Regions from separate parts of the Bacillus sp. 5w2 genome, predicted to be linked through region 2. Evidence: a T-box and tRNA genes for the amino acid it is inferred to sense, from the RefSeq annotation. Region 2 holds a T-box; the other holds one or more tRNA genes.
The links. The T-box of region 2 lies ahead of argS (arginine--tRNA ligase). A T-box ahead of a tRNA ligase gene usually reads a tRNA of that ligase, here a tRNA-Arg.

Region 1: it encodes a tRNA-Arg, which carries the amino acid that the T-box ahead of argS (arginine--tRNA ligase) is inferred to sense. The anticodon was not compared.

The regions. Positions count from the first base shown of each region.
Region 1 is NZ_JBTIWT010000025.1:66,373-69,791, reverse strand. Features, by position in the region: gene cggR (gapA transcriptional regulator CggR) at 1-291, opposite strand, end outside; gene ACXY7N_RS27445 (glutaredoxin family protein) at 428-673, opposite strand; gene rpoN (RNA polymerase factor sigma-54) at 683-1,990, opposite strand; tRNA gene ACXY7N_RS27435 (tRNA-Arg) at 2,252-2,327, opposite strand; gene ACXY7N_RS27430 (DUF1657 domain-containing protein) at 2,533-2,739, shown strand; gene ACXY7N_RS27425 (YhcN/YlaJ family sporulation lipoprotein) at 2,833-3,321, shown strand; gene spoVAC (stage V sporulation protein AC) at 3,350-3,419, shown strand, end outside.
Region 2 is NZ_JBTIWT010000001.1:341,920-345,338, reverse strand. Features, by position in the region: gene ACXY7N_RS01680 (thiol-disulfide oxidoreductase DCC family protein) at 1-284, shown strand, start outside; gene ACXY7N_RS01675 (BrxA/BrxB family bacilliredoxin) at 368-802, shown strand; gene ACXY7N_RS01670 (class I SAM-dependent methyltransferase) at 852-1,628, shown strand; T-box leader at 1,669-1,883, shown strand; gene argS (arginine--tRNA ligase) at 1,929-3,419, shown strand, end outside.

The DNA.
Region 1 (3,419 bases), on a different contig from region 2:
TAAAACCTTTAACCCGGAAATTTCTTTCATAAAGTCTTCCAAAGCAAGAACTAAAGCTGTTCCTTCTTCTGTCAAAGTCATTCCAGAAGAAGCGACGTGAACTAAGTTTTGTTCTTTCAAAACTTGAACTTCACTTCGCAATACTCGTTCTGTCATACCGAGACTTGCTGATAAGTTCCTTCTTCCAATCGGCTGCATGAGCCTAATGTATTGAAGAATTTGCATTCTCGTTTGCATAACAGGTAGCAGATCAGGTAATAATTTTTTTGTATTCTGAATCCATGAGCGCATATCTTTTCTCCTCACTACATTGGTTCATTTTTCCTTAGTGGTCACTTTACGTCCCGTAGTGACATTTTGTGTCCCACATAGGTTAAAAAAATAATCCCTGCTACGTGTATTATTGTAACAGGAGATAGAAACTTATTCAACTCTTAACTGCATTCTTTATATAGTTTATTATGACACCTTTGTGAATGTTACCATATTCTACTTGTTTTCCGTCTATTTCTACAACCGGAATCATTAGGTGATATTTTTCTAAAAGGTCATTATCTTCATATATATCTATTTCCTCGATTTGAAAAGAATATTCACATTGTACTTCCTGCAAAACTTGTTTTGCCTGCACGCAAAGACCACAATCCTTTTTTGTATACAGTACAACTTTCATCTCCTTCACCTATCCGATCGTTTTTCGTAATGACGAAGCTGGAATATGCATTTGTTCTCTATACTTCGCCACCGTTCTTCGAGAAATAACAATTTCATGCTCTTCTTCTAATAATTTTGAAATCTTTTGATCTGAAAGTGGCTTTTTCTTATTCTCCGCTTCAACAAGCTTTTGAATAAATTGTTTTACACGCTTTGTAGAAATCGCTTCATCTTCAGTCGTTGAAACGGCATTGCTAAAGAACGATTTCATCTCAAATAAACCGTGTGGTGTTTGCACATATTTATTTCGCGTTGCACGACTAATTGTAGATTCATGCACACCTAACTCTTCCGCCACCTCTTTTAAAGCAAGCGGTTTTAAATACGCTGGACCTTCCCAGAAGAAATCACGTTGTTTTTCCATAATAATAGTCATTACTTGCAGGAGCGTCTGTTTTCTCTGTTTCAAACTGCGCATAATCCACTGCACATGCTGATACTTTTCTGATACGTAAGATGCTACTTCACTTTCACTATTATTAAGAAGCGCACTATATTCAGAATGAATTTCAATTCTCGGCATATTTCTCTCATTCATCTGTAAAACGAGACGATCGCCATCTTTTTTTACTGCCATATCAGGCACAATATAAAGTGGTTTATCCGAAGAAAAAGCAAGACCTGGTTTCGGCTGTAATGATGTAATACAGTTCACCGCTGTTTGCAATTCTTCATTACTACACTTCAACACTTGAACGAGCTTTCGCCAATCTTTCTTCACGAAATAAGCGAAGTGATCCTCTATAACCTCTTCTGCTAATCCATTCCGTCTTTGTAAGCGCTTCAATTGTAAAGTTAGACATTCCTGAATATTACGCGCTCCTACCCCTGCTGGCTCGAGTGATTGGACAAGCTCTACAGAGCGTTCGACTACATGAAGTGGTGCGGAAAGGAGACCCGCTAACTCTTCGTTCGTTTCTTGTAAATACCCATTTCCATCCATGTTCATAATAATGAAAGAAGCTACTTTTCGCTCTTCTTCTTCTATTTTATAATACTGTATTTGATTTAATAAATGTTGCTGAATCGTTGTTGAATCCACACTGTAGATTTCCATCTGATTCTCGACTTGTTTGCTGGTACTTTTACTGTTGTTAGAGCTCTTTTTCTTCTCCCTCTCAAAACCACCTAACTCAATAAGGGGATTCTCTAACGATTGCTCATACAAAAACTCCGATAATTCTTGTACATTATACTGGAGCATTGTAATCGCTTGCCTTAACTCTTGTGTCATTGCCAAACGTAAGCTTTGTTCTTGTAAAAGACTTGCCTTCAAACTAATCTCCCCCTTGTTTCTATTGTACAATAAGTTTGGTAAAAGGAGAATGCTATCACAGACACCCATTCCAAAATATTATTAATTTATATGTATTAATGAGATTTACAACTTACAACCGAAATTTGAATAATATTGAAAGAAAATAATAAAGCAAAACATTATTATAACCAAGTACTAATAGTAAATTTTATCACTAGATATAACAAGAGGGAAATAAAAAAAGTCCTAACCTACAAAACGTAAGTTAGGACTTTTTGACGCGCCCAGAGGGATTCGAACCCCCGACAGACGTGGTACCGGAAACCACCGCTCTATCCGACTGAGCTATGGGCGCATGATTATAAAAAACACATCATTTTCTTCTCATAATAATAGCAATAAAATCCATCTAAATCAATAAAAATATCCCCTTTCATCCTTTATACACCTTAGCCTAAAGTATAGAAACACATTTCTTCACCTTAATTTTCCAATCATAAATTCACCCCAACTCACAAATTATAATCTTTGAATTGATATTCCAAAGGGGGCTTCATTCAATGACTGTAATTACAAAGTTAAAGCAAACTGTTTCTGGATTAAAAAGTGCACAAGCTAGCTTAGAGGGATTCGCTCTTGATACGGATAACCAACAAGCAAAGCAACTTTTCCAAACAGCTGCAGAGCAAACACAAACGATTATCGATTCTTTAAACCCACGCGTTGAAGAAGTCCAACAGGAAGAACCACAATACTCGCAGCAATAACGGATTCGTCATGCTGTGAAATAGAAAAAGGATGATATGCAGTCATCCTTTTTCTATCACATTACATATTGCAATAGAAATGGAATGATTATAATGCGAAAACTCGGAATCATAACCGCGTTATTTATGCTCCTATTCGGTTCACTTACCGGATGTGATAATAGCCCGTTAGATAAAAAGGTAAAGAAAGAAGAAGCTAAACGAACGGAAGAAGACAAGGGCCCTAAATTAACAAAAATGAGTACAGAATCCTTTAATCAATCTATATCGCAAGACGCTAAGAAAAAAGCTCTTGCTATGGAGGGAATTATAGAAGCTACCGCAGTTAATACAAATTTAGATCTTTACATAGCCGTCAAGCCTGAACATCACGAAAGGTTTGGTTTAAAACCTTTACGAAGTAAATTAAAAAAGAAACTAAGTGATGAAAACCCTACTTTCAATATTCGTGTAAGTACAGACAAAAAGATCTTTATGCTCATAGAAGAACTTGAAAACAAAATTAAGAAAAAGAAAGTAAGTAAAGATGGCATCAAAAAACAATTGAAACTCATTCAATCAGAAATGGGATCTAATATTTAAGCTTTCTAATAGAGAAGGAAGGATTCAAATGTCTAGTAAAGATAAAAACTTAACACCTGTACAACAAGAATATAAAAAATTCGAACAACAGCGCGAAC
Region 2 (3,419 bases):
GAGATGAAGATGTAGTTGAGAAGTATGAACTTTCTCAAGAACTACAAAGGAAGATGGAACAAAGGTTGTATATTTTAAAAAATAATAAATGGTATGACGGAATTCATAGCATACATGTATTAGCAAAGACCGTTCCATCTTATTGGTTTGCCGTTCCTTTTATAAAGCTATCTATTGTACTTGGATTTGGAAGTAAAGTATACGATTATATCGCTAACAATAGAAAACTTGTTCCAGTTGGACATTGCCGTGAAGGGGTATGTGAAATCCCTACAAAAAAATGAAATCATCGTTATCTTTCTTTTGCACCTATTAATAGAGCGTGATATGATGAATTTGGAATGAAAGTTGAAGGAGAGATTACAAGATGTCAAATGCTTATGAAGAATACATGCGTCAAATGGTAATCCCAATGCGTCAAGAATTAGTGCGTTCTGGGTTTGAAGAGTTAACTACAGAAGAAGCTGTAACAGAATTTATGGAAAACGCATCAGGTACAACTTTAGTAGTTGTAAACTCGGTTTGTGGTTGTGCAGCTGGTTTAGCACGTCCTTCAGCAGGTCAAGCAGTTGTTCGTGCTGAAAAACAACCTGATCATCTTGTAACTGTATTCGCAGGTCAAGATAAAGATGCGACTGCAAAAATGCGTGAATACTTCGGAGAAATTCCTCCATCTTCACCATCTATGGCATTATTAAAAGGAAAAGAAGTTGTTCACTTCATTCACCGTCATGAAATTGAAGGTGCAACTATGGACGAAATTATTACGAACTTAGAACAAGCTTTCGAAAAGAATTGCTAAAGAAGGGGGAGAGTATATCTCCCTCTTTTCTTTATATAGAGGTGAAACAATGATCGTAACAACAGCAGGAAGAACCAGCAAAGAAATGACAGATTATGCAAATAAGGTAGCAGCAGAATTAAATCGTTCTTTCGTTAAACGTAATGAAATTCCAGTACAAAAACTGCATGAGCAGTATGAACAAGATGTACTTGTCGTAGGCAAAAACCGATTAGCCATTTATCCAAAAGGAACGGAAGAGTCGTTTTTCTTTCATCCAAACTCAGCGATGTTTCGTGTGAAAAGGTTAATGCGAGGAGAACACGATCCATTTGTACAAGCTGCTAAATTAGAGAGCGGAATGACAGTGCTAGATTGTACGCTCGGTATGGCATCAGATAGTATTGTAGCTAGTTATATTGTTGGTGAAAGTGGAAAAGTAACAGGACTTGAAGGCAATGAATATATGGCTTACATCATGGGAAATGGTTTGAAAACATGGTCTTCATCCGTTTCTGAAATTGATGAAGCAATGCAACGAATCAATGTAAAGCAAACGGAGCATTACTCATTTTTAAAACAATGTGAAGATAATAGTTATGATGTCGTGTACCTTGATCCAATGTTTGAAGAAACTGTTATAGAATCAGATGGAATAAAAGGATTAAAACACTTCGCTTTGTATCATGATATTACTGACGAAACAATTGCGGAAGCGAAGCGTGTGGCGAGAAAGCGTGTCGTTTTGAAAGATCATTTCCGTAGTTCTAGATTTGAAAAACACAATTTTCACGTATACAAAAGAAAAAGTGCGAAGTTTCACTTTGGTGTAATTGACCCTTGCTAATTGTTTGAAAAGATGTATAATAAGCAATAATTAATTAAATATACTATCTGTGATGAAGAGAGTAGTCTTTTTTAGAAGGAAAGCGAGCTAGGGATGGTGTGAGCCTAGTGCGGAAGAAAAAGATGAAGCGCACTTCGGAGATGCTTCTTGAATGAATAGTAGAGTAAGCCGAGGCCCCCTGTCCTCGTTATAAACGGGAAAGTGGTTCGTAATGAACAACAAGGGTGGTACCACGGGTTAAAACTCGTCTCTTTTTTAGAGACGAGTTTTTTGTGTTTTAAAAAATAAGGAGGTTGTAATATGGATTACAAAACGCAGTTTGCGGAAAGTTTATTCAATATTTTCACGAATGGATTAACGCAAAAACAAATTTTAGATTTAATTGAAACACCGAAACAAGATGAATTCGGAGATGCAGCGTTTCCATGTTTTTCACTTGCGAAGCAATATAAAAAATCACCAGCTATTATCGCAAAGGAAGTTGCGGAGAAATTAAGTGATCCATTTTTTACGAAAGTAGAGGCTGTTGGTCCTTACGTAAATGTATTTTTTAATCGTGAAACTGTAAGTGATGCAGTATTAAAAACGATTTTAGCGGAGAAAGAAGAGTACGGTCAAAATCACTTAGGATGTGAAAAGACTGTAGTTATCGATTATTCCTCTCCTAATATCGCGAAGCCTTTTTCAATGGGGCATTTACGTTCTACAATGATTGGAAATTCACTGAAACATATCGCTGAAAAATGCGGCTATGAAGTTGTAGGAATTAATTATATTGGGGATTGGGGAACACAGTTTGGAAAGTTAATTACTGCTTATAAAAAATGGGGAAATGAAGCAGTAGTTAAAGAGGATCCAATCCGTGAATTATTTAAGTTATATGTTCAATTCCATGAAGAGGTAAAAGACGACGAAGAACTAGAATCAGAAGGGCGCGCTTGGTTTAAGAAATTAGAAGAAGGTGATGAAGAGGCAGTTGAGCTTTGGAATTGGTTCCGTCACGAATCCTTAAAAGAATTTTCTCGTATTTATGAACTTCTTGGTGTTGAATTTACTAATTTTCAAGGAGAAGCTTTTTATAATAATTTAATGGAAGATTTTATTGAAATTTTAGAAGAACATGATTTGCTTGAAGAGTCAGAAGGCGCGTTAGTCGTTAATTTAGAAGAAGAGGGAATGCCGCCTTGCTTAATTAGAAAATCAGATGGTGCGACGATTTACGCAACGCGTGACTTAACGGCAGCGTTATATCGTCAAAATACATTTGGGTTTGATAAAGCGTTATATGTAGTTGGCCCAGAACAAAGTTTACACTTCAATCAATTTTTCACTGTATTAAAAAAGCTTGGCTACACTTGGGTTGACGGCATGGAACATGTACCGTTTGGGTTCATTTTAAAAGATGGTAAGAAAATGTCGACCCGTAAAGGAAAAGTTATTTTACTCGAAGAAGTACTTGAGGAAGCAATCGAACTTGCAAAACAAAATATTGAAGAGAAAAATCCAAACTTAAAACAAAAAGAAGATGTAGCAAAGCAAGTTGGTGTAGGGGCAGTTATCTTCCACGATTTAAAAAATGAGCGTATGCATAATATTGAATTCTCATTAGAAAACATGCTGAAATTTGAAGGTGAAACAGGGCCGTATGTACAGTACACACATGCACGTGCTTGCTCTATTTTAAGAAAAGAAAGTGTAGAATTTGAAACGTGTACGTTTGCATTGAAAGATGATTATAGCTGGAGCGTTGTAAAATTACTTAATAAATTCCCACAAGTAATTGAAGCGGCC